Regions from separate parts of the Psychrobacillus sp. FSL K6-2365 genome, predicted to be linked through region 2. Evidence: predicted binding sites of a transcription regulator. Region 2 holds the regulator's gene; each other region holds the start of a gene.
What was found. The regulator LexA, encoded in region 2, represses DNA repair genes until DNA is damaged. The targets are predictions, from matches to a motif close to CGAACATATGTTCG.
Positions count from the first base shown of each region.

Region 1 (10,685 bases), 1.5 Mb from region 2:
ACCATCTTTAGAAGGATAAAATGATTCTATTGCTCTAAAAGAGAACCAAACATTTAAATCCGATTTAGGAGAGAGTATTGGTATGAATATACACGGATTTCCAAAGTCATGAGCTATGAGAATCGGTAGCTTTAAATAGTTTCCAATCGCATCTCTCGATAATTGAGCAGTGTGTTGGAACGAAGAACCGTAAAAAGAGCAAGAGTGGCGAACGATATCAAAAGGCTTTTTACCTATTATATTTGATTCACCTGAAAAATTAGTTACTTTTGTAAATATCGTATTATTCACTACAATAGGTTGAAGTACAGCGGTTTCAAATGAAATAAAAAAAGATTTTTCTTCTACTTTTTTCGACATAAAAATCCACCCCTTTGTATTATATACCTCAATTATAGTTAATTTTGGAAGTAAATCAAGCATATATAACGAATTTTTAAAATATTCCTTATTTACTATCTAGTTGTAATTTTCTCAAAATGATTGCAAGTAGTTCGTTGCTTTTATATAATAGAAAAAAGACATCGGGGTGATGGAGATGGACAAACAATATTCATATGCAGATTTCTTAAAAGCAATGGGTCAAACGGGGAATGAAAGCTCTGCCGAAAAATTGTTAAACGAAATATATCTTGATATGTTTTTGAACATTATCCACCGGGAACAAAGTAGTAATCGTCTCTTTGCATTAATAGACGAAGCGCTAGATCGAAAAGATATGGCCGCATTTTTAGAGTATACAACAGCACTTCATCAACTAAACAGTCCAAGATAACAAAGTATTGCGAAAAAAACCACTTTCATTAGGAAGTGGTTTTTTTATATCACAAAATTCTATTTCTTTTGACAAAAAACTACGATAAGCTAGAGAAGTAAAGGTTTTCCACTATATGAGATAACAAGGGAGGAACAATAAATGAAACGTTATACGCTACTAGCATTATTCTTACTATTGCTTCTACCAACTATTGTCCAAGCAGAAGATAAGTGGAATATTAAAACGCTCGATAGCTATCAAGTATTATCAGATACCTCCAATGAATCTTCTATATTATTAGAAGGAACAACAGCGGTAGTATACGAAACGACAGGCTTAGTGGCTGGGTATTATCAAATTGATTTTAATGGAGTTCCAGGATTTATCTATAGTAATCAAGCGAGTGTTTTATTTGAACAGGAACAAATGAGTTTTAAGGTAGTCGATGAGCAAATCCCATACTATGTTATGAAAAAAGGGAAGCTTGTGCAAAAGGGCATAATATTAAAAGACGCAGTTTTAACTCGTACAAAAACTTCCTCAGTCTATCATTTAGTAGAAGTAGGTAAAGATGTCTTTTATATTCCTCTGGAGGGTACAATTCCTACTTTGAGTCCTTCTAATGATACTATAAAAAAAGCGACATATCCGATGAAACTATATAATCGTGTGGAGGTACCTGTTTACAATACACAGTCTATCCAAATTGGGACACTAACAGCCAATCAATCTGTGGATTTAATAGGAGTAGAGAAGAGTAATGGAATTATATATTTTCTAGGACAAGAGGCAAGGATAAATATGAATGATTTTGTCCACATGGATTTATTGCAACCGAAAAAAGTACTGAAGTATGAAGAAATGACATATCTACTGAATGTAATTGCAGCGTTATATCCTGAATTTACGAAGCTAGAGCAAATAGGTAAATCAGTAGAAGGTACTCCTATGTATGCGATGAAAATTGGAAACGGGAAAAAGGAAGTACTGCTGGATGGTTCCTTACATGCTCGTGAGCATATGACGACAAATGTGGTAGCAGAAATGATTGATACATATAGTATTCATTACGAAAATAAATCTGTTTATGGTGGATATAATGTTCGTCAGACTTTAGATCAAACTGCTATTTGGTTTATCCCTATGATGAACCCTGATGGTGTAAAACTTGTTCAATCAGGACCAACATCTATGAAGAATGGCGCACTTGCTACAAAGATTAATGGAAACTCTAATTTTAATAGATGGAAATCGAATATACGCGGGGTAGATTTAAACGATAACTTTGCCTCTGGTTGGGATAAGATCAAAGGAGGACAAAAGCAACCAGCATATATGGCGTATAAAGGACCGAGTGCTTTTAGTGAACCGGAGTCAAAGGCGTTTCGAGATTTCGTCAAGAAACATAAGTTTAAAACGTATATTTCTTATCACTCTTCGGGACAAATAATGTACTGGTTTAACTATCAAAAGACAGCAGAATCTAAGCGCGATCAAGCGCTGGCAAAAACATTATCGAAACTTACCGGTTATAAAGTAATGCCGCCTCAATATTTGCCAGGCTCTGGAGCATCTGCTGATTGGTTTATCCAGGAAACAAAAATGCCTGGTATTACATTAGAAATCTCTCCATATATTGGAGAGCAACCTGTACCTCTATCGAAGTGGGATGCAATTTGGAGACAAAACCATAAGGTAGGATTATATTTAGCACAAGAAGCATCGAAAAGATAAAAATAATGAAGTCGAAAGTCACTGGTATCAGTGGCTTTTTATTATATTTAAAAAACATATGTTCGTTTTAGTGGGAATCAAAAAAAGAGTATGTTAAACTGAAATTATTCAAAAAAATGGGAGGCTTATGTATGGAACAAACTTTTGACTTGCAAGCTCCGTATGAGCCAGCGGGAGATCAAATAGAAGCAATTAAAGAACTAGTAGAAGGGGTTAATGAAGGAAAAAGATATCAAACCTTACTAGGTGCGACAGGCACAGGTAAAACATATACTATTTCAAATGTAATTCAACAGATAAACAAACCGACATTAGTGATGGCACATAACAAAACACTAGCGGGTCAATTATATAATGAGTTTAAAGAGTTTTTTCCGAACAATGCGGTCGAGTACTTCGTTAGTTACTATGATTATTTTCAACCAGAAGCATATGTTCCATCAACCGATACATTTATAGAAAAAGATTCTAGTATTAACGAGGAGATAGATAAGCTCCGACATTCTGCTACTTCTTCTTTATTTGAAAGAAAAGATGTCATTATTATCGCATCAGTATCCTGTATTTACGGTTTAGGTAATCCTGAGGAATATAAAGAGATGGTCTTATCATTAAGAACCGGAATGGAAATAGATCGTAATCAGCTATTACGTAAACTCGTCGATATTCAATATGAACGAAACGATTTGAACTTCGTACGCGGAAAATTCCGTGTTCGTGGAGATGTAGTAGAAATTTTTCCGGCTTCACGTGATGAAAAGTGTCTTCGTGTGGAGTTCTTTGGAGATGAGATTGATCGTATTCGTGAAGTTAATGCGCTTACTGGAGAAATTTTAGGAGAACGTGACCACGTAGCTATATTCCCTGCGTCCCACTTCGTTACCCGTGAAGAAAAGATGAAGCTGGCCATAGCAAATATTGAAAAAGAACTAGAAGAACAGCTTGCGTATTTGAGAAGCGAGGATAAGCTTTTAGAGGCTCAGCGATTGGAGCAACGAACTAGGTATGATTTAGAAATGATGGAGGAAATGGGCTTTTGTTCAGGCATAGAAAACTACTCTAGACATTTAACATTAAGAGAAGCTGGAGCGGTTCCTTACACATTACTTGATTATTTTCCAGAAGACTTTTTACTCGTAGTAGATGAAAGTCACGTTTCATTACCTCAGGTAAGAGGAATGTATAATGGTGACCAAGCGAGAAAATCTGTGCTAGTAAATTACGGATTCCGATTGCCATCTGCTCTAGATAATCGCCCCCTTACATTTACTGAATATGAAAAACATATTAACCAAGCTATATTTGTTTCAGCAACTCCTGGCCCTTATGAGCTAGAGCATACACCGGAAATGGTGGAACAAATTATCCGTCCTACAGGACTATTGGACCCAGTCATAACGGTGAAGCCTATTGAAGGGCAAATAGATGATTTAATCAATGAAATACATGAAAGATCGGCTAAAAATGAGCGTGTTTTAATTACGACGTTAACGAAAAAAATGTCGGAGGATTTAACGGACTACTTAAAGGAAATCGGTATAAAGGTACAGTATTTACATTCAGAAGTAAAAACACTAGAGCGTACTGAAATTATTCGGGAACTTCGTTTAGGTACCTACGATGTACTAATAGGGATTAACTTGTTGCGAGAAGGAATAGATATACCAGAGGTGTCTCTAGTAGCAATATTAGATGCCGATAAAGAAGGGTTTTTACGTTCTGAACGTTCATTAATCCAGACTATTGGTCGTGCTGCTCGTAATTCTAATGGAGAAGTTATTATGTATGCAGATAAAATGACAGACTCTATGCGAAAAGCAATTGATGAAACGAAACGTCGCCGAACAATTCAACTGGAATATAACGAAAAACATGGCATCACACCAAAAACAATTCAAAAGAAAATAGGCGATGTTATCCGTGCATCACAGGTTGCAGAAGAGGAAGAAACATATGCACAACGCTTAATAAGCGGAAAACCATTAACGAAAGAAGAAAAGGCAACACTTCTAGAAAATCTAGAAAAAGAAATGAAAGATGCAGCTAAAGCACTTAATTTTGAACGAGCTGCAGAATTACGCGATGCAATTTTGGAACTGAAGCTGGAAGGGTGATAGAAGTTGAAAAATCAAGAAATCGTGATTCAAGGTGCACGTGCAAATAATTTAAAAAATGTAAGCTTGAAAATACCAAGAGATAAGCTAGTAGTCATGACTGGACTTTCTGGCTCTGGTAAATCCTCCTTAGCTTTCGATACAATTTACGCGGAGGGACAACGTCGATATGTAGAGTCATTATCAGCCTATGCACGACAATTTTTGGGGCAAATGGAAAAGCCAGATGTCGACGTCATTGAGGGACTATCACCAGCTATTTCTATCGATCAAAAAACGACGAGTAAAAATCCACGCTCTACAGTAGCTACTGTGACCGAAATTTATGATTATATGCGACTATTGTATGCGCGAGTTGGAAAACCAATATGTCCAAATCATGGTATTGAAATTTCATCTCAAACGATTGAACAAATGGTTGATCGCTTAAGTGAATATCCAGAAAAAACCAAGATGCAAGTGCTGGCACCAATTGTTTCAGGACGTAAAGGGACTCATGTAAAGCTTTTGGAAGAGATGAAAAAAGAAGGTTTCGTTCGTGTACGTATTAATGGAGAGTTAATCGATTTAGACGATGATATCAACCTAGATAAAAATAAAAAACATAATATTGAAGTTGTCATCGACAGAATTATTATGAAAGAAGGAGTTGCTGCAAGGCTTAGTGATTCTCTAGAGTCAGCTCTAAGAATTGCAGATGGCAAAGTTTTAATAGATGTTATGGAACACGAAGAAATTCTATTTAGTGAGCATCACGCCTGTCCGATATGTGGATTTTCTATCGGAGAATTAGAGCCACGAATGTTTTCTTTTAATAGTCCATTTGGTGCTTGTACTGATTGTGATGGACTTGGTACAAGGTTAGAGGTGGATCCAGATTTAGTTGTTCCAGACAAAAGCGTCACTCTAGCAGACGGAGCCATTGTTGCATGGCAGCCAACGAGCTCTCAGTATTATCCGAAACTCTTAGAGGCAGTATGTAAGCATTACAAAATAAAAATGAATGTTCCAGTTGAAAAATTGCCGATTGATCAATGGAACAAAATTATGTATGGGTCAGACAATGATAAATTCCGTTTTCGATATGAAAATGAGTTTGGACAAGTTCGAGATAGCATGATTTCATTTGAAGGCGTTCTTGCGAATATAGAGCGGAGATATAAAGATACGTCGTCCGATTATATTCGTGAGCAAATGGAAAAATATATGGAGCAGCATGACTGTCCTACATGTAATGGCTATCGCCTAAAAGAAGAAACACTTGCAGTTAAGATAAATTCCCTACATATTGGGGAAATTACTAAATACTCCATTGAAGAAGCAAATAAGTTTTTCAATGAGCTGAGCTTATCTGAAAAAGATATGCAAATTGCTCGTCTTGTGCTGAGAGAGATTAACGAACGTTTAGGTTTTCTGGATAATGTTGGACTAGATTATTTAACATTAAACCGTGCGTCAGGAACGTTATCAGGTGGGGAAGCACAACGTATTCGTCTGGCAACTCAAATTGGCTCAAGACTGACAGGGGTATTATATATTTTGGATGAACCATCTATAGGGTTACATCAACGAGATAATGATCGATTGATCGAAACATTAAAAAATATGCGAGATATTGGGAACACCTTAATAGTTGTAGAGCATGATGAAGATACAATGATGGCGGCAGACTATTTAATAGACGTGGGACCAGGTGCAGGAGTGCATGGCGGAGAAATAATCGCTGCAGGAACTCCTGAACAAGTGATGAAAAATAAAAAGTCTTTAACCGGACAATATTTAAGTGGTCAAAAGTTTATTCCACTTCCAGTGGATAGAAGAAAACCAGATGGTCGCTTTATCAAAATAAAAGGCGCTTCAGAAAACAACTTGAAAAATGTGAGTGTAGATATTCCATTAGGTGTATTTACAGCTGTTACAGGAGTTTCAGGATCAGGGAAAAGTACATTAGTAAATGAAATATTATATAAGTCATTAGCCCAGAAGTTAAACCGCTCAAGAGTGAAACCCGGCGTCAATAAAGGTGTCGAAGGTATGGAAATGCTAGAAAAAGTTATTGAGATTGACCAGTCTCCAATCGGTCGTACCCCGAGATCTAACCCAGCTACCTATACAGGAGTTTTTGATGATATTCGTGACCTTTTTGCAACGACAAATGAAGCAAAAGTAAGAGGATACAAAAAAGGTAGATTCAGTTTCAATGTAAAAGGCGGACGTTGTGAGGCCTGTCGCGGAGATGGGATTCTCAAAATTGAAATGCACTTCCTACCTGATGTCTATGTACCATGTGAAGTCTGCCATGGAAAAAGATATAATCGTGAGACTTTGGAAGTGCAATACAAGGGCAAGAATATTGCGGATGTCCTAAAAATGACTGCAGAGGACGGCTATGCCTTTTTCGAAAACCATCCGAAAATCAGTCGGAAGATAAAAACAATTGTAGATGTGGGACTTGGATATATGGAATTAGGGCAACCAGCAACGACTCTTTCTGGTGGTGAGGCGCAACGAGTGAAGCTAGCATCTGAATTACACAAGCGTTCTAACGGCAAGTCTTTTTATATTTTGGATGAACCTACTACAGGTCTTCATGTAGACGATATCGCAAGATTGCTAATAGTACTTCAACGTTTAGTAGATAACGGAGATAGCGTATTAGTGATTGAGCATAATCTGGATGTCATTAAAACAGCAGATTACATGATTGATCTAGGACCAGAAGGTGGAGATAAAGGAGGAACAATCGTTGCAGTAGGTACACCAGAGAAAATTATTGCATCGAAAGATTCATATACAGGGAAGTACTTGAAAACCATTTTAGAAAGAGATAGACAACGGATGGATCAAGTAGTAACTAAAGCGACTAAAAAGAAAAAAAGTCCCGTATCGACTACATGATGAAACTTTTTGATTTTTCAATCGTATATAGTAATGTAAGTAAAATGATTTATAGTATAAATTCATGAGGAGGCCTTTCACTATGCAAGAAGAACGAAAACGTATTTTAGATATGGTTGAAAATGGCACGATTACTGCACAAGAAGCTTTGGCATTACTAGAAGAGCTAGGAAAACAAACTACACCTGCAACACCGTTTGTACCTGAGGAAAAAGAATATAAAAAGTCACAAAACAATAATACCGATTTCGTGGAAGATTTGAAGCGCGACTTTAGCGTAATGGGTGAGCGATTCATGCAGTTTATGCAAGGCACAGTCGACAAAATGAAAGATTTTGAAATGCCATTCGGAGATCCAGTTACTTTTGAAGAACAATTCGTCAAAGAGGATGTAAATTTTACAGATATCTCTATTAATATTGCGAATGGTAAAGTTGAAGTTCACTCTACGGAAGAAGAGCATGTACGTGCTTCTGTTAAAGTGAAAACTTTTAGAAATTCAACAGAAGAAGAAGCAAAGGCACGTTTCCATGAAGAATTTATCTTCTCAACAGAAGGAAACAAATTACGCGTATATAGTGATATGAAAACAACTTCTGTCCAAGTAACGTTATATGTTCCAAAGAAAGAGTATAATTATATTTCTGCACGATTATTTAATGGTGAGTTCATCGCTAAAAATTTAGAGGCAAACTCATTCAAAGTGAAAACAACAAATGGTAAAGTGGAATTAGATGAATTGAAGTTTGAAAGAGCTGATATCGAAACGGTTAATGGATCGGTTCAAGTTCAGCAGGTTGAAGGAGAAACGATTGAAGTAGAAACGATGAATGGTCGTATTTACGTAGATGGTAAGCTCAAAGAAATAGAAGGTTCATCGGTAAGTGGACATGTTATTTTAACAACAAAAGATAAAGCAGCCCGCAAAATAGAAGGAACAGCAGTAGCCGGAACGGTCGAACTGTATATTCCAAAAGATGTTTCGATAAAAGGAGAAGCTACTTCTCAAATTGGTAAAATAGATGTTCAATTGGCTGATGTCACTCATCTGAACCAATCAGAGCAACTGTTAAACAAAAAAGTAGGATTCACAAAAGTAGTGGATTCAGAAGCTGTGCCTTTACGAGTATACGGTGATGCAAAAACAGGATCTGTTGTTGTTCGATATACAGTAGAAGGCGAATAAATAAAGTATTACTTCCATCATTTAGGATTTCTTCATCCCAATGATGGATAGTTAAACCAATAAAAAGTGGAGTGGGATATTATTCCCCTCCACTTTTTTATTTTGAAAAATAAGCATAGATAAATAAACCGGCCTCCACGCTTCGCCTAACTCTTTTCCCGCAGGAGGCGCTGACTTTCACTTCATGTGCACATTTCGAGTGTAAATCAACAAATAACTTTGGAAAAATTATCCGTTTCGCAAGTAAAAGGTAGAGTACCGCAAGTAAATATAGACGTAGAGCAAGTAGAGCGTCGTCGACTGCAAGTAAGTAACAAGTGATAGCAAGTAAACAATAGATGAGAGCAAGTAAAGATAAAATAAGGTCATCTTATAGGGTCGTGTACATACAAAATCATTACACCAGGCTCTTTGAATAATATGGATTGCATATTAAATGTAAGAAGGCTATCCAAAACCAACAGAAAACGATAGGAACAGGTTTTGCATCAAAAACCGGATTCTGGTTTTATAATATGCTTTTTCAAGTTTTTCCCTTGATTAACGCTTTTGCTGGATCCAACATAGAATTGCAAAAGCGATGGCTTTCGCACAGCGCTTTCTATATTCTATAGATTGTAATAAAGTTGATTCATTTTTATTCGTCATGAATCCACATTCCACTAACACTGCAGGCATTCGAGTATCTCGAACAACTGCAAAATCTGCCTTTTTTACTCCTCGGTTTGATCTTCCTGTAATAGAGCATACAGAGGTTTGGATTAACGAAGCAAGAATAATTGATTGCTCGGAAGGCTTCGTATAGGTAAAGGTTTCTATTCCACTAACGCTATTCCATGTGGTGCCATACGCGTTGGCATGGATAGAGATAAACGCGTCAACTCCCATTTTGTTAGCTAAATTGGTTCTCTCTTTAAGTGGAACATCTCTCTCCCTGTTATGACTATTCATAACTATCAGTCCAAAAGCAGTGAGTTCATTTTTTACAAACTGAGCAACCACCTCATTAAATTCAAACTCTTTCATTTTCCCATCTGGTGTTTGTTTTCCGATTGTGTCAGGTCCATGGCCTGCATCTAACATAATTTTCATCGAAAAAACCTCCTTTCTTCTTTTAAATAGAGAAGGAAAAGTTAAATGGATACAATTTAAGTTGTTAATCATGATAAAATAGATATTAGGTTTAAATTGTAGGACGAAGGGAGTTTAGGGGTATGTCTCATGTGACGACAAAGGATATTAAAGAACATTTGAATCTCACACTGATAAGTGGGAAAGAAGGCATCGGGCGTCATATTTCCGTAAGCGATATTTCTAGACCGGGAATTGAAATTGCAGGATATTTTACACATTATCCTTCAAATCGTATACAGCTTTTAGGGAAGACAGAGATTTCTTTTTTTGCTTTACTACAGCCAAAAGAAAAAAGTGAACGTATGAGGAAACTTTGTGCTCAGGATACACCGGTAATTATTGTTTCTCACGGAATGGAAGTGCCTCAGGAGTTAATCGATGCATCCAATGAAAGTTCAGTTCCTGTATTAACGACTAGTTTGCCTACGACAAGATTTTCAAGTATGCTCACAAACTTTTTAGAAAGTAGGTTAGCACCTTCTACTGCTGTACATGGTGTACTTGTAGATATTTATGGGGTTGGTGTGCTAATCACTGGAAAAAGTGGAGTCGGAAAAAGCGAAACGGCATTAGAGTTAGTGAAAAGGGGGCACCGTTTAGTAGCGGATGATTGTGTGGAAATTAGACAAGAGGGAGAGGATACGTTAGTTGGGAGTGCCCCACAGCTAATTGAGCATCTCTTAGAAATTCGCGGATTAGGCATTATTGATATAATGACATTATTCGGGGCCAGTGCAATTCGAAGCTATAAACGTATTACGCTTGTCATCGAATTAGAAATTTGGGATGAGAAAAAGACATATGACCGTCTAGGTCTCGAAGAAGAGAAAATGGAAATTATTAATACTGCAATTACAAAGCT
Region 1 covers NZ_JBBOOO010000001.1:3,196,205-3,206,889, reverse strand. The annotation lists gene MKY29_RS16065 (competence protein ComK) at 1-360, opposite strand, end outside; gene MKY29_RS16060 (IDEAL domain-containing protein) at 539-775, shown strand; gene MKY29_RS16055 (M14 family zinc carboxypeptidase) at 917-2,491, shown strand; gene uvrB (excinuclease ABC subunit UvrB) at 2,623-4,605, shown strand; gene uvrA (excinuclease ABC subunit UvrA) at 4,612-7,503, shown strand; gene MKY29_RS16040 (DUF4097 family beta strand repeat-containing protein) at 7,586-8,689, shown strand; gene MKY29_RS16035 (N-acetylmuramoyl-L-alanine amidase) at 9,230-9,781, opposite strand; gene hprK (HPr(Ser) kinase/phosphatase) at 9,904-10,685, shown strand, end outside.
Region 1: uvrB (excinuclease ABC subunit UvrB) is a predicted target of LexA. The motif match lies at 2,543-2,556, and genes of this name have one in related genera.

Region 2 (10,685 bases):
ATTTGTTTAATACTTTTTTTACTGCTTCCACAGGTCCAATCCCCATAATGCTAGGATCCACTCCTGCAGATGCATTTGCTACCACTGTAGCTAGTGGTTGAAGACCAAGTTCATCCGCTTTTGCTTTTGACATCACCACTACAGCAGCTGCTCCATCATTAATCCCTGAAGCATTACCCGCAGTTACAGAACCGTCTTTTTTAAATGCTGGACGAAGCCCCGCTAATTTTTCCTCCGTAGAACCTTTCTTTGGATACTCATCCTGAGAAAAGATTACTGGATCCCCTTTTCTTTGAGGAATTTCCACAGACACGATTTCATTTGAAAACTTACCTTCTTCTATTGCTTTAGCTGCTCTGCTCTGCGACCGTGCAGAAAATTTATCTTGTTCTTCTCTAGTAATATTATATTGATCACATAGGTTTTCAGCGGTTACCCCCATATGGTAATCATTAAAAGCACACCATAGCCCATCTGAAATCATGCTATCTACTACCTTTTGATCGCCCATACGGAAGCCATCTCTAGCGTTTTTCAACAAATAAGGAGATTGACTCATGTTTTCCATTCCACCTGCAACAATAATATCTGCATCTCCTGCAATTATAGCTTGAGTAGCAAGATGAATTGCTTTTAAGCCAGACCCACATACTTTATTAATAGTCAGAGCAGAAACTGATTGTGGTAAACCAGCCTGAATAGACGCCTGTCTAGCCGGATTTTGTCCTAAACCTGCTTGAAGGACATTCCCCATAATTACTTCGTCCACAGCATCTTTAGAAACCCCTGCTTTTTCTAATGCCTTTTCAATTACAATAGCACCTAGTTTAGTAGCTGGCACATCTTTCAAAGCCCCTTGAAACGAACCAATTGCAGTTCTAACTGCGCTTACGATTACAACTTCATTTGTCACGTGATTTCCTCCTTGTTTCCCCTGTATTAAACAAACTTCTACAAAGCAAAATTTAAATTTGCTTGTTTAACCATCCTTTCTTTACAATAAAGAGGGAGGGATGATTATGTTTAGTTTACCAAATAAAGTGACAATTATCGAGGTAGGTCCAAGAGATGGCTTACAAAATGAAAAAAACGAGGTGCCGACAGAAGTAAAATTAGCCTTTATCGAAAAACTGCAACTTGCAGGAATAGAGGAAATGGAATTGACTTCTTTCGTATCACCAAAATGGGTACCACAAATGAAAGATGCCAATGAAATAGTCACCCAAGTTAAAAAGTTGGGTAGACAACTCGTATTAACACCTAATCATAAGGGCGTTGAAATAGCCAAACAATCCGGTGCACAGAATTTCGCCGTTTTTGTTGGGGTTTCAAACAGTTTTAATAAAAAAAATATTAATAAAACTACGACAGAAAGTATGGATGAACTCAAGCCTATTGTGGGAAAACTATTACAAGAAGGTCATTTTGTTCGTGCCTGTATATCCACTGCATTTTATTGTCCATATGAAGGAAAAGTAGATTCATCGGACACGCTTGCATTATGTAAGGAATTTGTTTCATGGGGTGTAAACGAACTTAGCGTAGCTGACACTATTGGAATGGCTAATCCTCGGGAAAGCTATGAATTATTCGACTCACTAAAGAAGGAATTCCCTGCTACACTAATAACTGCTCATTTTCACGATACTAGAAAAATGGGAATAGCCAATATTCTTGCTAGCCTACAAGCAGGAATTGATCGATTTGATACATCAGCTGGTGGTCTAGGCGGCTGCCCTTTTGCACCTGGTGCTACAGGAAATGTAGCAACCGAGGATGTTGTGAATATGCTACATCAAATGGGCATTGGGACGAATATAAATCTCGACTCATTGCTTAAGGCAGTAGAAGTGGTTGAACCGTATGTGTCCAGGCAGATAGACACGGGAATGTATAATCTATTTAAAAGTAAGTAGGGGTTGATCAGATGAAGAAACGTGTAATTATTTGGACGAGTATTTTTACTAGTGTCTTGACCGCTATGGCTACGTTCTTTGGTTTCTTTGTAACTAATAGGCTTATGTATATGAAGAAAAAAGAAAATGATTTTATATTAAACCGTGAAATAACTTCTAAACGATTAGATGAAGCATGGTTTAACGCAGTAAATAAAACCGAACAATGGATTGAATCTAAAAATGGATATTCCTTAAAAGCAATTTTTGTCGAGCCATTAGAAACAAATAATTATGTCGTTATTTGCCATGGAGTTACAGAAAACAAAATTAACTCACTACGTTTCGTTCGTATGTTCGAAAGACTAGGCTTTAATAGTGTCGTCTACGATCATCGTAGACATGGTGATTCTGGTGGCAAGACAACTAGTTTCGGCTTTTACGAAAAGGTAGATTTACAATCTATTGTTGAGGCAGTAAGAGAAAGAGCTGGGAAAGATGCGGTTTTAGGTATCCATGGGGAATCTATGGGCGCTGCTACTACATTATTGTATGCTGGTTCTATAATAGATGACGCTGATTTTTATATTTCAGACTGTGCATTTTCTGATTTTGAGCAGCAAGTTTATCATATAATGACACAGACGACTCCACTTCGTACTAGTTTAGCCATTCGATTTGCTAATTTGTTTTTGAAACTTCGTGATGGATATACGTTAAATCTCGTCTCACCAATTGATGTTATAGACAAGATTGAAAAACCTGTCTTGTTTATCCACAGTTTGCAGGATGATTTTATCTTACCTAAAATGACCGAAGATTTATACGAAAAAAAACAAGGCCCAAAGACTTTAGAATTATTTGATATTGGTGAGCATGCTAAATCCTTCAATGAAAACAGCAAGGAATATGAGCAAGTTGTTGCAGATTTCCTACAAGAAAATGGCTTACTAAACAAATAAAATCTATTTTCAAATGAAGTAAAGTTTCTTTCAAATAAAAAAGCACTCAGCTGAGTGCTTTTTTATTTTTGCATTTTATTCATTTGATTCATCATTTGTTTAACTTGTTTTTCAGAAGGCTTACGACCCATTTGTGCCATCATCATACGAAGCATTTGTTCATTGATCGGTGGATTTTCTTTTAAATATTTCATCATATATTGACGTGCCGCAAAAAATCCTATTGCCACACCAGCGATTAAAGCAACAATTATAATAACAATCCAAATCCATGTTTGCATATATTCTCCTCCTTTACGAACTTATCTACGTGTACAAGACACCACCCCAAATTATACTATAGATTCTTTTTGCATTCTATTATAATTTTAAATAAAGTGAAACTTCACTTTGAAAGGGTATCTTCTACAGCAACCACATGCAATTGCGCGTATAAAAAAAACAATTCGAATACTTAATATCAAAGTATTCGAATTGCTTGTACAACTTTTTACTTTTGAAGTAATGCTTTCATTTTTGCAACTACGTTCTCTACAGAGAAACCATATTCTTTCATTATAATTTCACCAGGGGCACTTGCACCAAATTTATCAATAGCAATTACGTCCCCTTCAAATCCAACATAACGATGCCATCCTAATGAAGCACCCATCTCAATTGCAAGACGTTTCGTTAAATGAGATGGTAGTACCGCATTTTTATAAGCCGAATCTTGCTTCTCAAACAAATCCCATGATGGCATAGAAACGACAGAAACTTCGATTCCTTCTTTAGAAAGTGCTTGTTGTGCTTCAACAGCAAGACTTACTTCTGAACCAGTTGCAAGTAAGATTGCTTCCGCTTTTTCATTAGGTGCTACAACATAAGCTCCTTTTGAAACTCCTTCTTTAGCTAGTTCAACAGAATTTTCAAGAGTCGGTAAATTTTGTCTAGAAAGAACTAAAACTGTAGGATTATTTTTTGATGATACAGCTAGTTTCCACGCTTCTGCAGTTTCATTAGCATCAGCTGGACGGATCACAGATAATCCAGGCATTGCTCGTAAAGAAGCTAAATGTTCCACTGGCTCATGAGTTGGGCCATCTTCCCCGACAGCGATACTATCATGCGTGAATACATACGTTACAGGAAGTCCCATTAATGCCGATAAACGAATTGCTGGTCTTACATAATCACTAAATACGAAGAACGTACCTCCAAATACATTTAGCCCACCATGTAAAGCCATTCCATTTAAAGCAGTTCCCATTGCAAATTCACGTACACCAAACCATATGTTTTTCCCAGCATAATCATCAGCTGAAAAATCTCCAACATTTTTCATAGTTGTTTTGTTCGATCCCGCTAAATCGGCACTACCACCGAAGAAAGATGGTAGGTTTTGAGCAATTGCATTAATTGCTTCTCCAGAAGCAGAACGAGTCGCATGTGAAGTACCAGCTTCATATGTTTTAAGAGCGTCTGCAAAGTTTTCAGGTAATTCACCAGAAATCGCAGTTTTTAGTGTCGAAGCTAACTCAGGGAATTCAGACTCATACTTCTTCAGTTTTTCATTCCAAGCGGACTCTTCTTGAATACCTAAACGTTCTGATGCTTGTTTAAACGTGTCATAAACTTCATCTGGAACATAAAAGTCCTCTTCAAATAACCATTTATATTCAGCTTTAGCTAAAAGTGTTTCGTCTTTTCCTAACGGCATGCCGTGAGCATCTGACTTACCAGAACGGTTAGGAGAGCCAAACCCAATAACAGTTTTAACTTCAATAATTGTTGGCTTGTCATTTTGAGACTTCGCTTTTTCAATAGCACTTGAAATTTCTTCAATATTATTTCCGTCTTTTACATGAATGTAGTTCCAACCGTATGAATCAAAACGTTTTTCTACATTTTCTGAGAATGATTTATTTAAATCACCATCTAAAGAAATATCATTACTATCATATAATACAATTAATTTATCCAACTGAAGATGTCCAGCAAGAGAAATTGCTTCTGCAGCTACACCTTCCATTAAATCACCATCACCACATAAAGCGTAAGTGTAATGATCAATAATAGAATGGTTTTCTTTATTATAAGTAGCAGCTAAATGCGCTTCCGCCATCGCCATTCCTACTGCCATTCCAATTCCTTGACCAAGTGGACCTGTTGTTGCTTCTACTCCTGCAGTGTGACCGAACTCTGGATGTCCAGGAGTTTTAGAATCCCATTGTCTGAAGTTCTTAATCTCCTCCATTGGTAAATCATAGCCACCAAGATGAAGTAAGCTATATAAAAGCATAGAGCCATGACCTGCCGATAACACAAAGCGGTCACGGTTGAACCATGTTGGGTTACTTGGATTATGACGTAAATGTTTTGTCCATAATGTGTAAGCCATTGGCGCTGCCCCCATTGGTAAACCAGGGTGACCAGAATTTGCTTTATCAATTGCATCAATAGATAAAGTTCGAATCGTATTAATTGCTAATAAATCGGATTGTAATGACATGAATGACATCCTCTCAAACAAATTTTTTCTATATTTCTAGTTTAGACAAGAATGTCTGTATTATCAATGGTTTCTGAAATGATTAATTAATTCAGAAACTTTCCTTTCTTTGCTTCCTGAACTTTTACAGGTGTTACATCATTTCCTTCGGGGTCAATTATTTTTACACTTTCGATTGTATCTCTCATTGTGGAACGAAAAGTTTCCAAATATTCTTTGCGTAAAGAGCTTTGTTCTTTTGCTTCTTCAATAGAAAGACCCGATGTTTTAGATTTTCTAGATAACTCGCCAATTCTCGCTAATTTTTCTTTGCTTAACAATTTATTTCATCCTTTCACTTTATCTAAATATAAAGGTAAGGAAAAAACACACAGAGTGCAAGTCATTTCACTCCATGTGCTTCTATATACTCAATATAACGTCTATGTACTGTTGCTTTACTAATATTAAATCCTAAACCTTTTAAGGTCATTGAAATCTCTTCATAAGTAAGTCCTGCATTCCGAAGTCTGACTACTTCTGCTAAAGGAACATCTATTCTTTCTCTACCTTCAGGATTGCCTTTTGTCTTTAAGTTTTTCTCTGGTCTATATCCCTCGGAGACCGCTTTCTTCATACCTCTTCTGATTTTAGCGTTGTGTAATTTCCTTTGATATTCTTCTACAAGCGCAAGTATTTCCAGTAACATAGAATCCATTTCATTTAAATTGATAACACCCTTATCCTGTAAAGTATATATTGAGGTATTTGTTTTTTGAAGAAGATGCAGAACTGCCATTCTTCCATTTCCTCTACCAATCCGGGTTTCATCTTGAACAAATATCGCTTTAATTTCATTTTCTTTTATATAATCCAGTAAATCTAATAAGCCTTCACGTTCAATATCATATCCACTATGTTGATCTATAAATACTTTCTCTACTTCATAATTGTGTAGCGCTGCAAATTCTAATAGCTCTTCCTCCTGTCTTTGTAAAGATGTCTCTTGAGATTCTTTTTCAGTACTCACTCGACAATATATAACTGATTTCATTTAGTATCGCCCGCTATCTCCGTTTCGTGATTGAAATGGTAACTTTTTTCCTCCACTGGGATTTTAAGCATCTCCCCAGCTTTAATATGTCCATCTTGTAAATTATTCATAGCTATAACCTTATTAATCCATACTTTTTTATCTTCCTTCACGCCATACTCATTTGCTAACTCCCATAAAGAATCGCCTTGCTCTATATTAATATGAAGACTCTCATCAGTTGAAAAAGAATTCGAGATTATTATAAACATTATAAAAGCAATACTACACGCTACAAATATTGTTAGAAAATAGTTTTCTTTAATCCAAGTCATAAATAATACCTCCAATAGAATGTGTGTTCGTAATGTATATTTCAATAATAATGCGAACACTTGTTTTTGTCAACAACAATTAGAACCTATGTTTGCATTAAAGTTCTTCGCCTGTTATACTATTAATAAGATAGAAAAGGATAGAGATTAATTACTCTAAAAGAGGTGAGCATATGAAAAAAGCATCTAAGAGACAGGAAGACATTCTAGCTTTTATAAAAGAAGAAGTTCGTAAAAAAGGATATCCGCCATCTGTTCGAGAAATAGGAGAAGCTGTGGGCTTAGCCTCTAGCTCAACCGTACATGGACATTTAGCACGACTGGAAAGTAAAGGTTTGATAAGAAGAGACCCAACTAAACCACGTGCCATTGAGATTCTTGATGGATTAGGTAGTATTGCTGAAAAACAAAACGTTGTGCATGTCCCCCTTGTAGGTAAAGTTACCGCTGGTGTTCCCATTACCGCAATTGAAAATATAGAAGAGTTCTTCCCGCTTCCAGAAACTTTTGGTACTGCCGATGATAATTTATTTATGTTGGAGATAATGGGTGATAGTATGATTGAAGCAGGTATATTGAATGGTGACTACGTCGTTGTAAAACAACAGCAATCAGCCAATAATGGAGATATTGTAGTTGCTATGACAGAGGAAGATGAAGCAACCGTTAAACGATTCTTTAAAGAGAAATCTTACTTCCGTTTACAGCCTGAAAACTCATCCATGGAACCTATCATCGTAAATTCAGTTAGTATTCTCGGAAAAGTAGTTGGTGTTTACCGCAATATTCAATAGATTTAACGGACTTGACAATATACTTAAATGTCAGTAAGATAACGAAGAGCCGATATCATATTTCAACGAAAAGTGGACATTTTCGTTGAAATCATCGAAAAACCCCTTTACCTTTATGGTTGAGGGGTTTTATTTTGTCCGAATTTCTTTTTTAGTTAACATATTCTGTTTTCCTCTTAGTGTTTTTTATTTATTCTTTAAAGCAGCTAAAGTTCTTGGCCCAACAATTCCGTCAACTGCCAAGCCGTTTTTCTTTTGAAAATCTTTAATTGCTGCAATTGTTAAAGGTCCCTCGATCCCATCAACCATTAGTTTATAACCTACTGAATTTAAACGTTTTTGTACTTCGGTTATATCTGTTTCGCTTATATAGTTTAAAGGATTCACTGCATTTGGCTGCCCCACCTCGTAAGATGGTATGTGAATTTCAAAATGCAAATGTATTCCTGTACTATTTCCTGTTGTGCCCTTTATACCAATCTGTTGGCCTTGTTTTACATTTTGTCCAATCTTTACGGTGAAAGATTTTAAATGAGCATACAAGGTTTCATATTTCTTACCGTTTAAAGTATGGACAATTGTTATTGTGTTTCCATAGCCACCTATAACTTTTGCTCTCGTCACTACTCCACTTGCTGATGCCTTTATAACCGGACTTCCATCACTTCCGAAATCCACTCCTTTATGCTCTTTAACTATATTATTCTTTCGAATTTCCCCAAAATGCGATGTAATTCTTCCTTCGCATGGTCTGATAAACAATGTTTCCCCCCCCCTTCTAATTTAAGTAGAGATTCAATATCCCCTTACTAGTAAATGCTAAAATAAATAGTAACAAATAGTCAAATGCCATTATATTTATCAAATAAAATAATAAAATGGTTAAAAATGCGTAAATTTGGGTATTAGTATTTATAATTGAACATAGGTTAAATTAATTATATTATTTTATGTCAGCCTATATAACTATAAAGGGGCAAAAAACTTATGAAACTAATTATAGTAGAACTAAAAAAGCTAATTAATGATTACTATAGATGCAATAACTACCATCTGAAGGAAGAAATTTTGATCGATATCAATTTGTTAAAAGATGCTATAAGAATCTTAGAAAAAAGAAAGTTAGAAATAAACACAAACAGCTCACTTGGTTATTAACCAAGTGAGCTGTTATATATATTTTTTTAAACCATACTTTGTTTTATTGTATCTCTTTAAATCACCTACCTATATCAAACTACTTCAAATCCCTCCATATTTATATTATTTATTCATACGAGATAATCAATCTAACTAGTTCTATTAATTTATAGGACATATATTACTGTATGCCGATATTTTGGCAAATCTATTAAAAGGAGGTGATTTATATGGTTCTTGTACTTCAAGAGTTTACTACCCCAGCTAATACAACTGTCATTGCAGATACAGCTGCACCACCCGGAACACTTCCTACGCCTGCAATATTAACTCCTCCAGCAATGGTTTCACCGTTAATAGACGGAAGCAATGCTTACATTTGGTCTCCAAACACAGAATCCAATCAGACAGTGACATTTCAAAGTATCTTTGATATTGGAGCTTTGCCACTTCTAACTCTAGCATTACCTATTTCCGCCTACTATGCTTTTGCAGCAAACGAAACCGCTACAGTTACTGCATCTTTAGAAGTAGTAAATCTTCTAGGTATTGTAATTGCTACTATTCCACTTTTTGATGGAGCAAACTCAGGTAGCTCTCAGGACGTTGCTATTACATCCGGTGACACATTAGTTGGAGTAGGCCTTCTAGGCAATACAGGTCGTATTGTAGTTAATGCTACTGTAACTTCTCCAGTAGCTGCCGGTTACTCACCAAATCCCGGTAGATATTTGGGACAACTTACAGTGCACAGTTTTCTAGCAGTGTAGTATGGATGAAAAAATAAAATAAGGTAACAGTATTTGCCATCAGTGACACCTTGAAATAGAGAAAAAGGCTCCTTTTCTAACAGAGAAAAGCACACATTTCTAGGAACAAGCCCTCCTTGTTTGTGGAAATGTATATATTTTGGAGGGGCGCGTATAAAACCGAGCCCCTCCAATCTTTCTATTTATAACTAACTATATACAATTGCATTATATAAACTTACTAAAGCTACTAACATTTCAAAAATTATAGGTCAAATTCCTTCCAATTACACATAATATGTTACATAATATAAAATAGGAAATATAGATCATTAGGGGGAGTAATTTTGCCTATCATTTTAATTTACAAAGAACTAAATCACCTAATAGATGATTACTACAAATGTCCCTTTACTCATATAAAAGAGCAAATTCTCATAGATATTAATCTTTTAACAGACGCATTGTTAATGTTTGACGCAGATATTCAATTGGAAGCTCAACTTAAATCTGTTTAAGTACAATCAACTTATCAACGGAATGTAGGTTGGGCAATTCTTGTCAACACATTAAACAAGGACATGTGCTACAAAAGACCATATGCAACTTACAACAAATGATATGGTCAACATATAAAAAAGCGTTGATAGCTTCGTGCTACCCAACGCTTTTTTATTTTATCATTTTCAAGCATTGTTCAAGAGTAATAGCCAAGGTGCTCGATTTTAATTATTTTTACCGAGTCATTCATCTAATATTTCAACTTTAAATACTAAAACTGCCTCTTAAGAATCTCAATGAGGTTGTTTACTTTTTGTGTTTCCAATAAAATGAAATAAAGGGAGATGATAGAGTATGAAAAAAATATTTTTCATCGGCGCTTTAGCTGTATTATTGTTAACTGCTTGTGGGAATGAAGGAAATTCTGATGAAACCAATACCTATAAAGTATCACAAGGTAAAATAACGAATGAAAAGCTATTAATTAATCTAGCAGTTCGCGCAGAAACTATTATTGAAAAATATGATGGAGTCGATAGTGTAAAGGTAGAGGATGCTGAAATTGAAGCTAAAAAACATCCTAATTTGAGAAATGATGAAACTAAAGAAATTTATAAGAATGTTTACTATATCGAAGGTGAGTATTCATATCAGGGTAAAAAATATGATTTCGTGTGGAGTGTCTCTTTTAATAATAACGATATTGATTCTGGAGGACAAGTTCTTCAATATATATCTGACATGGAAACAGGCGAAAAAATAAATGTCAATAGATCACTAGCAGATTGATTATTATAAACCTCTAC
Region 2 covers NZ_JBBOOO010000001.1:1,652,470-1,663,154, reverse strand. The annotation lists gene MKY29_RS07925 (acetyl-CoA C-acetyltransferase) at 1-913, opposite strand, end outside; gene MKY29_RS07920 (hydroxymethylglutaryl-CoA lyase) at 1,020-1,916, shown strand; gene MKY29_RS07915 (alpha/beta hydrolase) at 1,928-2,857, shown strand; gene MKY29_RS07910 (YneF family protein) at 2,920-3,138, opposite strand; gene tkt (transketolase) at 3,348-5,348, opposite strand; gene MKY29_RS07900 (DUF896 domain-containing protein) at 5,435-5,668, opposite strand; gene MKY29_RS07895 (YneB family resolvase-like protein) at 5,731-6,381, opposite strand; gene yneA (cell division suppressor protein YneA) at 6,378-6,695, opposite strand; gene lexA (transcriptional repressor LexA) at 6,869-7,489, shown strand; gene MKY29_RS07880 (peptidoglycan DD-metalloendopeptidase family protein) at 7,676-8,251, opposite strand; gene MKY29_RS07875 (hypothetical protein) at 8,860-9,399, shown strand; gene MKY29_RS07870 (hypothetical protein) at 9,726-9,896, shown strand; gene MKY29_RS07865 (hypothetical protein) at 10,234-10,668, shown strand.

Region 3 (10,685 bases), 450 kb from region 2:
TTCGCTGTTTCAATACTCTTACCTTGTATAATCAAAGTAGCTGATAAGATAGCCATAGTTTCATTTTCTCTTAGAGGTAGAATTGAGATTACTTTTATATTCCATTGAGCATTATTTTCTTTAGCAAAGCTAAAACCTTGTTCCCATCCATTTAATGATTCTTCATAACCAAAGTCAAATATATCTCCACCTATTATTTCTCTTGCTTTATAATCACGTGATATTAATTTTTTCAAGTCCTTTAAAGATGATTCTCTCCAAATATCTAAATATATATCTAAAAATTTTGAAAATTGATTATCCATTAAAGAACCTCCTTCACGGTTGTTATAGTTACAATTCTGTATAAATTACTACTTGTTCAACATAGCTGCGTCTAAAATTGAACAAGAAAAATGTATTGAAATAATAAATCAATGAACTTTCATTAATGCCCATCATTTGCCAACAATTTAGGTCAAAATAATTTGCTATTAATGAAGCTGAACACAAGATAATTTCACTTTTCTAAATTCTCATATCCCCAATCTTTTCAAACAGAGCTTTAGCTCTTTTATACAAACATTTAGCTAATTTAGATCTAAGAAACTCATCTAAACAGTAGAACAGACATGAAGATAGAAGAGAGGTAATGAAATAAAAATTAGAAAATAAGCTCTTGATGTCTGAAAGTAGAAATTTCCTCTCCCATCCTGTTAACAAGATTGGAATCACAACAAACAAAGCGCCTAGGAATAAGTGTATTAATAATGCACAACTTCTTCTAGACAGTCCTCTAAGTTTTTTTGTGACGAAATCAGAAAGGAGTGATGCTGGTACTCCATAAATCAAAAGTATTGGAAATAAATATAGAACCACTACGATTGCAAAAGCAGTCTGTCCTTCGAAGAAATAGATTAACATAACCAATACACAAGTGGTTACAGTGGTAACTAGCTTTCTAATAATCATATTACTCACTCCACACAATAGATTATACTGATTAGTTATTTCTTCAATAGTCTTCAGAATTCCTTCTTAAACTATATATAAAGAGCTACCTCAGATTTTTGGACTGTCATACTATTAGTTGAATTAAGAAGCGTTTTTCACCTTATTTCATCACGGAATTTTATTGGATGACTTATTTAACTAACTAACTAGCTGGCATTAAGTGAAGAAGAAAAAAGAGCTGTATTATCAATCCACTTTATTTCACTAAAGTATCCATTTTTTATTTTAGAACTACAGCATAATCAAATATTTCTTGATATAGTTCATTCCAGTCTTATTCTTTCAGCAGACTCAAACTTTACTTAAAAATCGTGTAGTCGTTCAATGTCCATACGATGGAATACTTCTACTTACGATAGTTTAAGTGATTTACTGTCTATAATTTCAACTAACTCATCTAATGTTCCAAAGCATTTTTCGATTTCGGGTAAATGATAAAAGGTACTTGTTGTTTCAATATTATCTATCTCCTTGTTTTGTGAATACAGATAGATATTTTTCCTATTTCCAATAGCAATACCTAGTTCAATGTGGCTCCCTTTACCTGCTGGTAATATAACTACAACAAAATCAGCTTCTATTACAGCAGTTTTCTCTTTTTCACCTATTATCTTTAATTCTTCTAATGTTGTTACATTTTCATTTACAGTCCAATCATACGTATGGATATACCCTCTATTCTTTAAATTTTCACTAACATATCTCACCAACTCTATATTTTTAAAGCTAGATGCAATATAAAACTTCATAGTTTCCCCCTTTTATTGTTTAATAGTTCTATAAATCCTTTTGATGGATTCCATATGTAGTGCTTCGTGATAGAAACTGAATAGAAATGTTTCTCCAAGTGTGTGAAATGTAATGCCAACCTTGTTAGTGAAAGGTTCAGGTAATTTTTTTTGTAGATTTCCAGGTAGGGAATTTTCTATTCTTTGTTTTTGTGCAATCAGTTCATCCGAAATTGCTGCGAGTGAAGGTGGAGTTCCAATCCAATTAGCTGGTTTCGTGCCTGCACTAAAAAAGACTTCATATGCTTCAGGAAGAGTCATCTTATCTCCTGAGACACCAAATACTAGTTTTTCCTGTATATATGCAATGTGACCAAAATTCCAACGAATATTATTCGAAAATCCTTTTGGAATAATATCTGCTAGTTCCTCGGGTATTTGTTGGATAGATTTTTCTGTTATTCCCCTTACTGTCTGCATATGCTCAAAAATTTTTTGTTCCAATCCTACTCCCCCTAATTTCGTTTAATGCTCCTGTCCTTAAATGTATTCTCCTCGATTGCTCTAAATCCCTTCTCATTTTCCATATAAAAAATGACCCCCTTTGTTGGAAGTCATTATTTTAAAGTTCTGTTTACTGTGCTATCTATTCATATTGTATCCTTTCTCCCTATTTTCTTCTATGTAATGGTTGGGAAGCAGTTGACTAATCGCAAATTCACTTCGGACTCTAGGGGGAAATTAGATGACTATCTATCTAAAGACATTTCAAGTATTTGAAAGCGTTCAAGAAATGGATACACATATTAGGTCGCATATAACGCAGAATTGTTATAAGTTAAATGATACGGATCGTGCAGTGCTATCTTTGCTCGCGCAGTATGCGTGTAAATATGCTGGAGCTACTCATTTGAAAGTTGAGACAATTTCTCAAGCAATAACTAAATCGGATGCGACTGTTCGAAGGACGTTGCGCAAGCTAGAAAGCCTTCATGTCATTAAGAGAATCTCAACTATTCGACGTGTGACAAAGGGTTATGGAGCTAATATTTTAATCATTTTGCCTTTCGATGACCAATCGGAAATGATCAGTCGAGTAGATTCTCAAACGCTAGTAAATCCAAGTACTGAACAGCACCTTTCGCAAGAAGAAACGTATTATTCTTTAAGCTCTAAAAAAGAATTATTACATAAAACGTATTCTAACGAAATTGTATCCTCTTCATTTTCCGTAGATAATTCTACAAATAAAAATTTGAGTACATTCTACCAACTGTTCCAATCAACTATTTTCTCGATGCTTGGAGAAGACCAAAAGACAGTAAGTCAATTATATGGTGTTTACCGTAGCCTGACTTACCGTGTTACTAATTACTTTCCTCAGCATAAGGACTTCTATGAAAAAATTGGATACCAGGCATTGACTATTTCATTGCATGCATCACAAAAGAAAAAAGTTCACAATCTTGCAGGTTATTACGTGGGTATTTTCGAAAAAATTTGCCAAAGAGACTTGTTTAAATTCTATGCGGAGTTTGAGGAGTGACCTATAGGCTTAGGTTTCACTGGTATTTCAAGTTACTTATGCGTGCCTCTCGAGAAAAGGAATTACTCCTCTTAACTAACTCTTTAGTAAAAATGCGACTGTTTCTGTTGAAACAATAGCTTCCGATTTATCCTTTAATTGACTTCAATTTTTTCTTGCTTATGAACCAAATTAATATCGTTAGAACAAGTAGTATTATCGGAGTCAAACCAACATATTTCCATTCATTATTTGCCCCTGAAAAGTAATATGCTATCGGTATGAATGTGAAAGTACTAATTATTATGTACACCCAAGACCTTTTAACAATACCCAGCATTAAAGCTAAAATTGAAACAAATAATGAAAGCTGCCATAATAATAACATTTTTGCACCTCCATTTAGCTTGGTCTTTCTACAACTAATTCCTTACTTATCTACAGTATCAAAGAACATGTGAAAGAATGCCGCGTGATGTAGCCATAAATACGTTTAAGGATTTGACTTGGCACAGCATAATTTCTTTACTATGTCATTCCCTTTTACGGGCTGACTCTTTCCTTTTACTTTTTATGCCCACCAAGTAATCCTGCACGTGTTCTTGCAGTTCCTGCTTCTGTGTAAGATACTGCACGTAAAATTGCAGTAGATCCGTATTTACTACGTAAGGCATCCATAGTTTTTCCAAGCTTTCGTTCTTTCCATTTATTTTCTTCAAACAAACTTAATTGCATCGAATACTCTGGTTCTAAATTGGTAATCGAGATGGATAATTTCCGAACAGGACGGCGATCGTAAAATTCATCAAAGATTTGTTCACATACTTTATAAATGGTCAATGTAGCATTTGTAGGTTCATCGATAGAACGAGAGCGATTGAAACCTCCGCCAAATTCGTCTTGGCTGTACCCAACGGATAGATGTATCGTTCTACCAACCATCTCTGCTTCACGTGCACGCCTAGCAACATCCTCACACATTTCTAAAACGACTGCCATAACTTCTTTTTTACTACGATAATCCCGAAATAATATTTGACCCTTTCCATAACTAATTTGTCCTTCTGCTAGAGGTGCTCCAAGCTCGGATATATCTACTCCCCACGCATGAAAATAAAGTTGGTTTCCCATCACACCAAACTTCTCCTCGAGTAGAGATAATGGAGTATTTGCTAATTGCCCAACCTTGAAAATCCCCATATTATTTAGAGTCTTTTGGAGACGAGAACCAATCCCCCACATTTCACTTAAGGGAGTTACTGGCCACAATTTCTCCTGAACGTCATCATACGTCCATTTAGCAAAACCAGTTTTTTTCGCTTCTAGGTCTAGGGCTAACTTAGCCATAAGCATATTAGGTCCCATTCCAACCGCACAAGGTAATTGAAATTGAGCATACAGTTCATCTTGAATACGTTTTATTGTGTTTTCAACGGGCCCCCAAAGCTTTTCTGTTCCTCCAAGATCTACGAAACACTCGTCAACACTGTATACATGAATTGATTCGTGAGGGACAAACTGGTGTAAATAGCGTGTAATTTCCATAGATACTCGAACGAAAAACTCCATTTTAGGTTCGATAAGATGTATCGAAGGATGATCTGGTATTTCAAACAAACGAGTTCCAGTCTTTACACCAAACTGTTTTTTCATAGGTGGAGATGCAGCAAGCACAATACTTCCTTTTTGCTGCAAATTTCCGATGACCGCAATCGGGGTATTCGTAACATCCAGACCTGCGTCTGCTGCTGCACAACTTGCAAAAAAACTTCGTATATCAATGCATATAATTTGCCGATTTTTTAGTCCCTCATACATATTATTTACTCCCTTCTAGGAATGTACGTTCTCTATAGTATATTACGAACACAAGTTCTTATTCAATGGTAAATAATTGTGTATGAAAAAACGCTCTTATCGTAGGAATGCTTTTAATTATTCGAGATTAATGACAAATTCGAGACCGGTAAGGTTCTCTTTTAAATGACTCGTATACTCAGTAAAAATTAAACTTAATCCGGTTAAATCATCTGGCAGTGCTGGAGATACAATAAATTTGTGTGTAAAATGACCTTCCGATCCTCTTTTTCCAGTAGTACGACAATCAAAATTATCATTGATGTATAGATATAAAGCACCTTCAGAACGACTCCGACGCATTTCCTCCAGAGGATCGGAAATGTTCGGGGCATCCCAATCTATAGTAAGGTATATTACACTTGCATTGTCAAACTGCCGAATGAATGTAATTGCATATAAACGTTCATCCTTTTCAATCGCTTTCATAACTGGCAGATGTCTTCTGAAATTATTTGGTTCAACCTGTGGCCGAAAGATTTCCTCATTTCTCAATAATCCAAATAACGAGTTTAACAAATCCACATAAACTCCATACTTTTCCGCCCAATTGGAGATCGATTCAATTGGTGGAACACCTGGATTGTTGTTTGAAAGCTCTTTACGTTGTTTTAAAAGTTCACATAATTGGTCATCGAGCGGCAAAAGCTTTTGGTCATAATAGTCAGATTGATTCACTTCTCTATTTTTCATATAAGTCTTCCTTTCCTATTTCTTCCGGTTTAACTCATTGATTTGTTCAACGGCATCATCCACATTTTCGACTAAATTACTTCGATGGAAAGATTAAATGATTTCACGGCTCAATGGCTTCGTCCAGATTTCCGATAATGAGAATTATTATGAGAAAGTCCGATTTTATTTGCAATTAGAATTGCTATATCTGCACTATTCCCGGTTATATTATTTTTTCTAGAAAATATGCATCCAGAGCTTTTATACTGATTCAATTATCTTTATCAACTATCCTCCAATCCGTACTACCATACTTATTCTATCTAAGGTCAAAAATCCCTTCATATAGCCCTCAAATAAAACAACACTCCCAGGCTAGCGGGAGTGTTAATTAATCAAATTGTATATGAGTTCTATTAGTATTACATTTTCTCTGGAGCTGGTACACCTAGAAGTCGTAAGGATTCCTTCAGGACAACAGAAACTGAAAATGCGAATGCTAACTTAGAAGAAGTCGTTCCATCATCGGCTAAAATTTTTGTTCTAGCATAATATTTATTGAACTGGCGCGCAAGCAGTAAACTGAACTTTGCAATTTGGGATGGATCCGCATTATCAAATGCCTTTTCTACTACACGTGGAAAATCCTCGAGTAGCTGGATAATTGGCCAAGCTTCAACCCCAATTGAAGAAAAAGTGAATGCTTCAGCCTCAAAGCTACCTTTTTGAAGCAATGAACAAATTCGAGCATTGGTATATTGTACATAAGGACCAGTTTCTCCCTCAAAGTTAAGCATCTGTTCCAACGAGAACTCAATATCATTCATCCGGTCATTTTTTAAATCATTGAAAATCACTGCACCTACTCCAACTTGTTTTGCAACTTCTTCCTTATTTTCTAATGTTGGATTTTTCTCTTCAATATTATGCTGAGCAGTCTTAATAGCATCAGTTATTACGTCCGCAAGCAATATGACTTTACCTTTACGTGTAGACATCTTTTTACCGTCTTTGAGCATCATACCAAATGGAACATGCACTAGATTTTTGGACCATTCAAATCCCATTTTTTCTAGTACAGAAAAAAGTTGTTTAAAGTGAAGTGTTTGTTCATTCCCCACAACATAAAACGTTTTACACGCATGAAATGTTTGATGACGATACATAGCTGCTGCTAGATCGCGTGTCGCATAAAGAGTCGCCCCATCTTTTTTGGTAATCAGACTAGGTGGCATATCTTCGAGTTCTACTACAAAAGCACCGTTAGATTCAATTAACAATCCCTTTTTCTTTAAGTCGTCAACTACTCTAGACATTTTATCATTATAAAAAGCCTCCCCAGCATAAGAGTCAAAATGAACTCCTAAAAGTTCATATATTATTTGGAACTCCTTTAAAGATGCTTCTTTAAACCAATTCCATAGGGTTAGAGCCTCTTCGTCACCTTCTTCAAGTAATTTAAAAGCTGCACGAGCCTGATCATTTAAAGAATCATCTTTTTCTGCCAGATCATGAAAATGTACATAAATCTTCAATAACTCTTCAATAGGTGCTGCAAGTATTTTCTCTTTGCTTCCCCATAATTTATAAGCAACTATCAGCTTGCCAAATTGTGTACCCCAATCTCCTAAATGATTAATGCGAATAGCTTCATACCCATTCTTCTCCGCAATATTTGCTAAGGAGTTACCGATTACAGTTGAACGTAGATGCCCCATGGAAAAAGGCTTCGCTATATTCGGTGAGGAAAAATCGATTACAATTTTTTCATGCATGCTATTTTTACTTCCATACTTCTGTAGATCCGTCATAATAGAATGTAAAACTTGGTTTGTAACAAAAGCTTGATTGAGGAAAATATTCACGTATCCACCAGCGACTTGAACGCTAGCTATTAATTGACCCTCTAGTTTCGCACTTAACTCTAACGCTATTTGCTGTGGAGCTTTACGTAATTTTTTGGCTAATGTAAAACAAGGAAATGCAATATCTCCCAATTCTGTCTGTTTTGGCTTTTCCAGTAACAGTTCTACTTGTTCAGCAGTCCATTCATTTTCTAAAGCAATTGAAATGACATTTGCGATTTGATTTGTCAGGTTCATGTATTTTCCTCCCATATAAAAAGCTCTCGTCTCTAAATAAGAGACGAGAGCTAAAATTCCCGTGGTACCACTCTAGTTGCCACAATTGTGACCGCTTTTCCGTTCGTAACGAGGTGCCTTCCCCGATTTTCCCTACTAGACTTTCAGGACATTTCTCCAAAGTGCGGTTCATCGATTCTTCGTGTATTAGGCTCCCACCATCCCTAACTCGCTTCCCAGTCTCGTATCGACTACTCTCTTCTTCAATGAATTTAACATTATGATTTTAGATATCTTACAAGAAGTTCAAAATTATGTCAACTGTCTAAATCATCTTTTAAAATAGAATACATATACAAATCATCAAATTTTCCACAAGTATATTCATAATGTCTTAGTAAGCCCTCTCTTTTAAACCCCTGTTTCTCCACTAACTTTTGTGAAGGGGCATTGGCTGGTTCGATCAAGGCTTCGATTCGTTCGAATGAATAATGATTAAAACCAAACTTAATAACTGCTTCTAGAGCTTCAAAAGCAATTCCTTTTCCCCAATATTCTTTGCTTAATTCGAATCCCACCTCAGCACGGTAATTTTTTGTACTTCTATTAAGAAATCCACAACTTCCGATAACCTTTCCAGCATCTTTTAGCGTAATTCCCCATCTAATGCCAGATCCATCTTTGTGGATAGACTGATACCAACTGATTTCATCCAGTGCGTCTTCTACAGATTGAAAAGGTTCCAATCCCATATGTTTTACAACATTCTTATCTGACAAATAGCGTAACATGTCAGAAGCATCCTCGTTTGTAACTTCTCTTAATAATAATCTTGACGTTTCAATAATTGGCATAGTCATTGTTAAAACCTCGATTCATTTGTAAAATAAATTTGCTTAGCAAAAGATAAAACCCAAACCTCGAATAGAACAACCTCTCCTTTGTCATATTAACTACAAAGGAGATGATATAATGCCACGAAGAAGTGACAATCAACATGTGAATCCCACTCCACATATTGATGGTGAAAAAGAAAATATAATAAATGATCCAACGGCAACTGCTGGTGCTACAATCGGTATTAAATTGAATGCAAAAGAAGAATTTGCTCAAGAAAGAAATCCATTCAACTATCTTCCAAAACGGGATAAAGAAATGAAACCATTTGAAAAGTTAACAAGAGGTAAAAAAGTAGAAGAATAAATGTTCCAAACAAAAGCTGCAGATAACTTTCTACAGTTTTTGTTTTTCCTTATAAAGTAACTGCATTTTTTCTTTTAGTTGCTGTTGATTCCACTCCACAGTTTTATCTGAGACAAAAGAGACTTTCTTACGCCTTGGTATTTTCACTTGACCACTAACAGCTCGAGTATAGCCTTCTATCATCGAAGCAATGGCTAAAATGACAAGTGCAAAGCAAATAGCTGGACCTAGCGGCAACCAAGGAACTCCCTGCAAATAACGGAAGGAGGATCCAAAAAGACCTGCCCATTCATAGGCAATCGATTTAGGGGGATCACCCATCATTGGATCATAACTGACATCTGTCCCTCCGATATACAATTGTAAAAGTCCTAAATGAGTGAAGACAACTAATGTTTCTACGACCTGCTGACCATATAAAACGAATAGCTTTTCTCGCATCATTGGGAATAGATGTCTAGTAATAATTCGGGACTTACTTGCCCCTAGAGTTCTCGAGGCTAAAATATATTCCTGCTGATACAATAAGTTCGCTTCATTGCCAATAAGTGCAGAAACAATCGGCACTGTAATAATGGCCATTAAAACGACTTGTATGACAATACGCTCCCAGACAGTTGTGGAGAATCCTTCCATCGGCTCCCATAACACCGGATAGAGCATTAAATAGGAAAAAATAGTCATCGGTACATAATGAAGAGGATCGATGAAACTATTAATCGTTCTACGACGTTTTTGCCAATAGGTCCCGATTGCAAATCCTAATGGTACGGCTATTAGCATACGTACTGCAGCGACACCCATAGCTGAAATAATCGTATACTTTGCTCCGAGCATAATTTTAGCGAACATATCAAAGCCATACTGATCGGTCCCTAGCGGATGCTGCCAGCTTGGAGAAAGCGGTGCGGCCTCGATAACTCTCCCTTTTTCCATTATAAAATAGGTTTGCTTCGGGTCTGGACCATTTATCCATTCAAATACAAAGCTTCCGATAAGAAAGAAAGCTAATATGAGAAAACCAAATACAAAATAAGGTTGTTTCCATAGCAATTTCATAATATAGCACCTCCACGGCTTGTCCGACGTAAAAAGTACCACTCAAAAAAGCTATATACGATGAACACTGGTATGAAAAAGCTACATACAGTTATTAAAAATAACTCTCCAGATAAATGCTCACTTAAGTGGAACATAATACCCGGCATATTGAACATTCGCTCTAAGATGAATAAATTGGATAGCATAAACCACATCGTTTTTTTGGACTGAAAGAAAATACTAATGATAGCATTACGAAAAATATGTATAAATAAAATGATGACCTTATTAAATCCAAGTGATCTAGCGAGCTCTACATACAACTTTCTTTCTTCTGCTTCAAAAGTCAGCATACTTAAGCGGTAAAGCTGAACCATCGGCAAAATCATTAAACAAAAAACTGGGAGCAGGTAGATTTTTTCTCCTCCAGTTGATGCGATTGACATAAAAACACCCGTATGTCTATGGACAATGATAACTAGTAATTGAATAAGCAAGATAACTAGAATATCAGGTAATGACTCTAAAAAGAAAAATAATGTCTTGATTCTTTGTCGAGAACGTTCCTTAAAAAGCATAGTA
Region 3 covers NZ_JBBOOO010000001.1:2,105,219-2,115,903, forward strand. The annotation lists gene MKY29_RS10090 (flavoprotein) at 1-305, opposite strand, end outside; gene MKY29_RS10095 (group-specific protein) at 1,344-1,742, opposite strand; gene MKY29_RS10100 (DinB family protein) at 1,755-2,225, opposite strand; gene MKY29_RS10105 (helix-turn-helix domain-containing protein) at 2,467-3,267, shown strand; gene MKY29_RS10110 (hypothetical protein) at 3,395-3,634, opposite strand; gene MKY29_RS10115 (Y-family DNA polymerase) at 3,811-5,064, opposite strand; gene MKY29_RS10120 (hypothetical protein) at 5,182-5,796, opposite strand; gene argS (arginine--tRNA ligase) at 6,201-7,880, opposite strand; T-box leader at 7,917-8,135, opposite strand; gene MKY29_RS10130 (GNAT family N-acetyltransferase) at 8,177-8,719, opposite strand; gene MKY29_RS10135 (hypothetical protein) at 8,832-9,062, shown strand; gene MKY29_RS10140 (ABC transporter permease) at 9,093-10,121, opposite strand; gene MKY29_RS10145 (ABC transporter permease subunit) at 10,118-10,685, opposite strand, start outside.
Region 3: MKY29_RS10115 (Y-family DNA polymerase) is a predicted target of LexA. The motif match lies at 5,110-5,123, and genes of this name have one in related genera.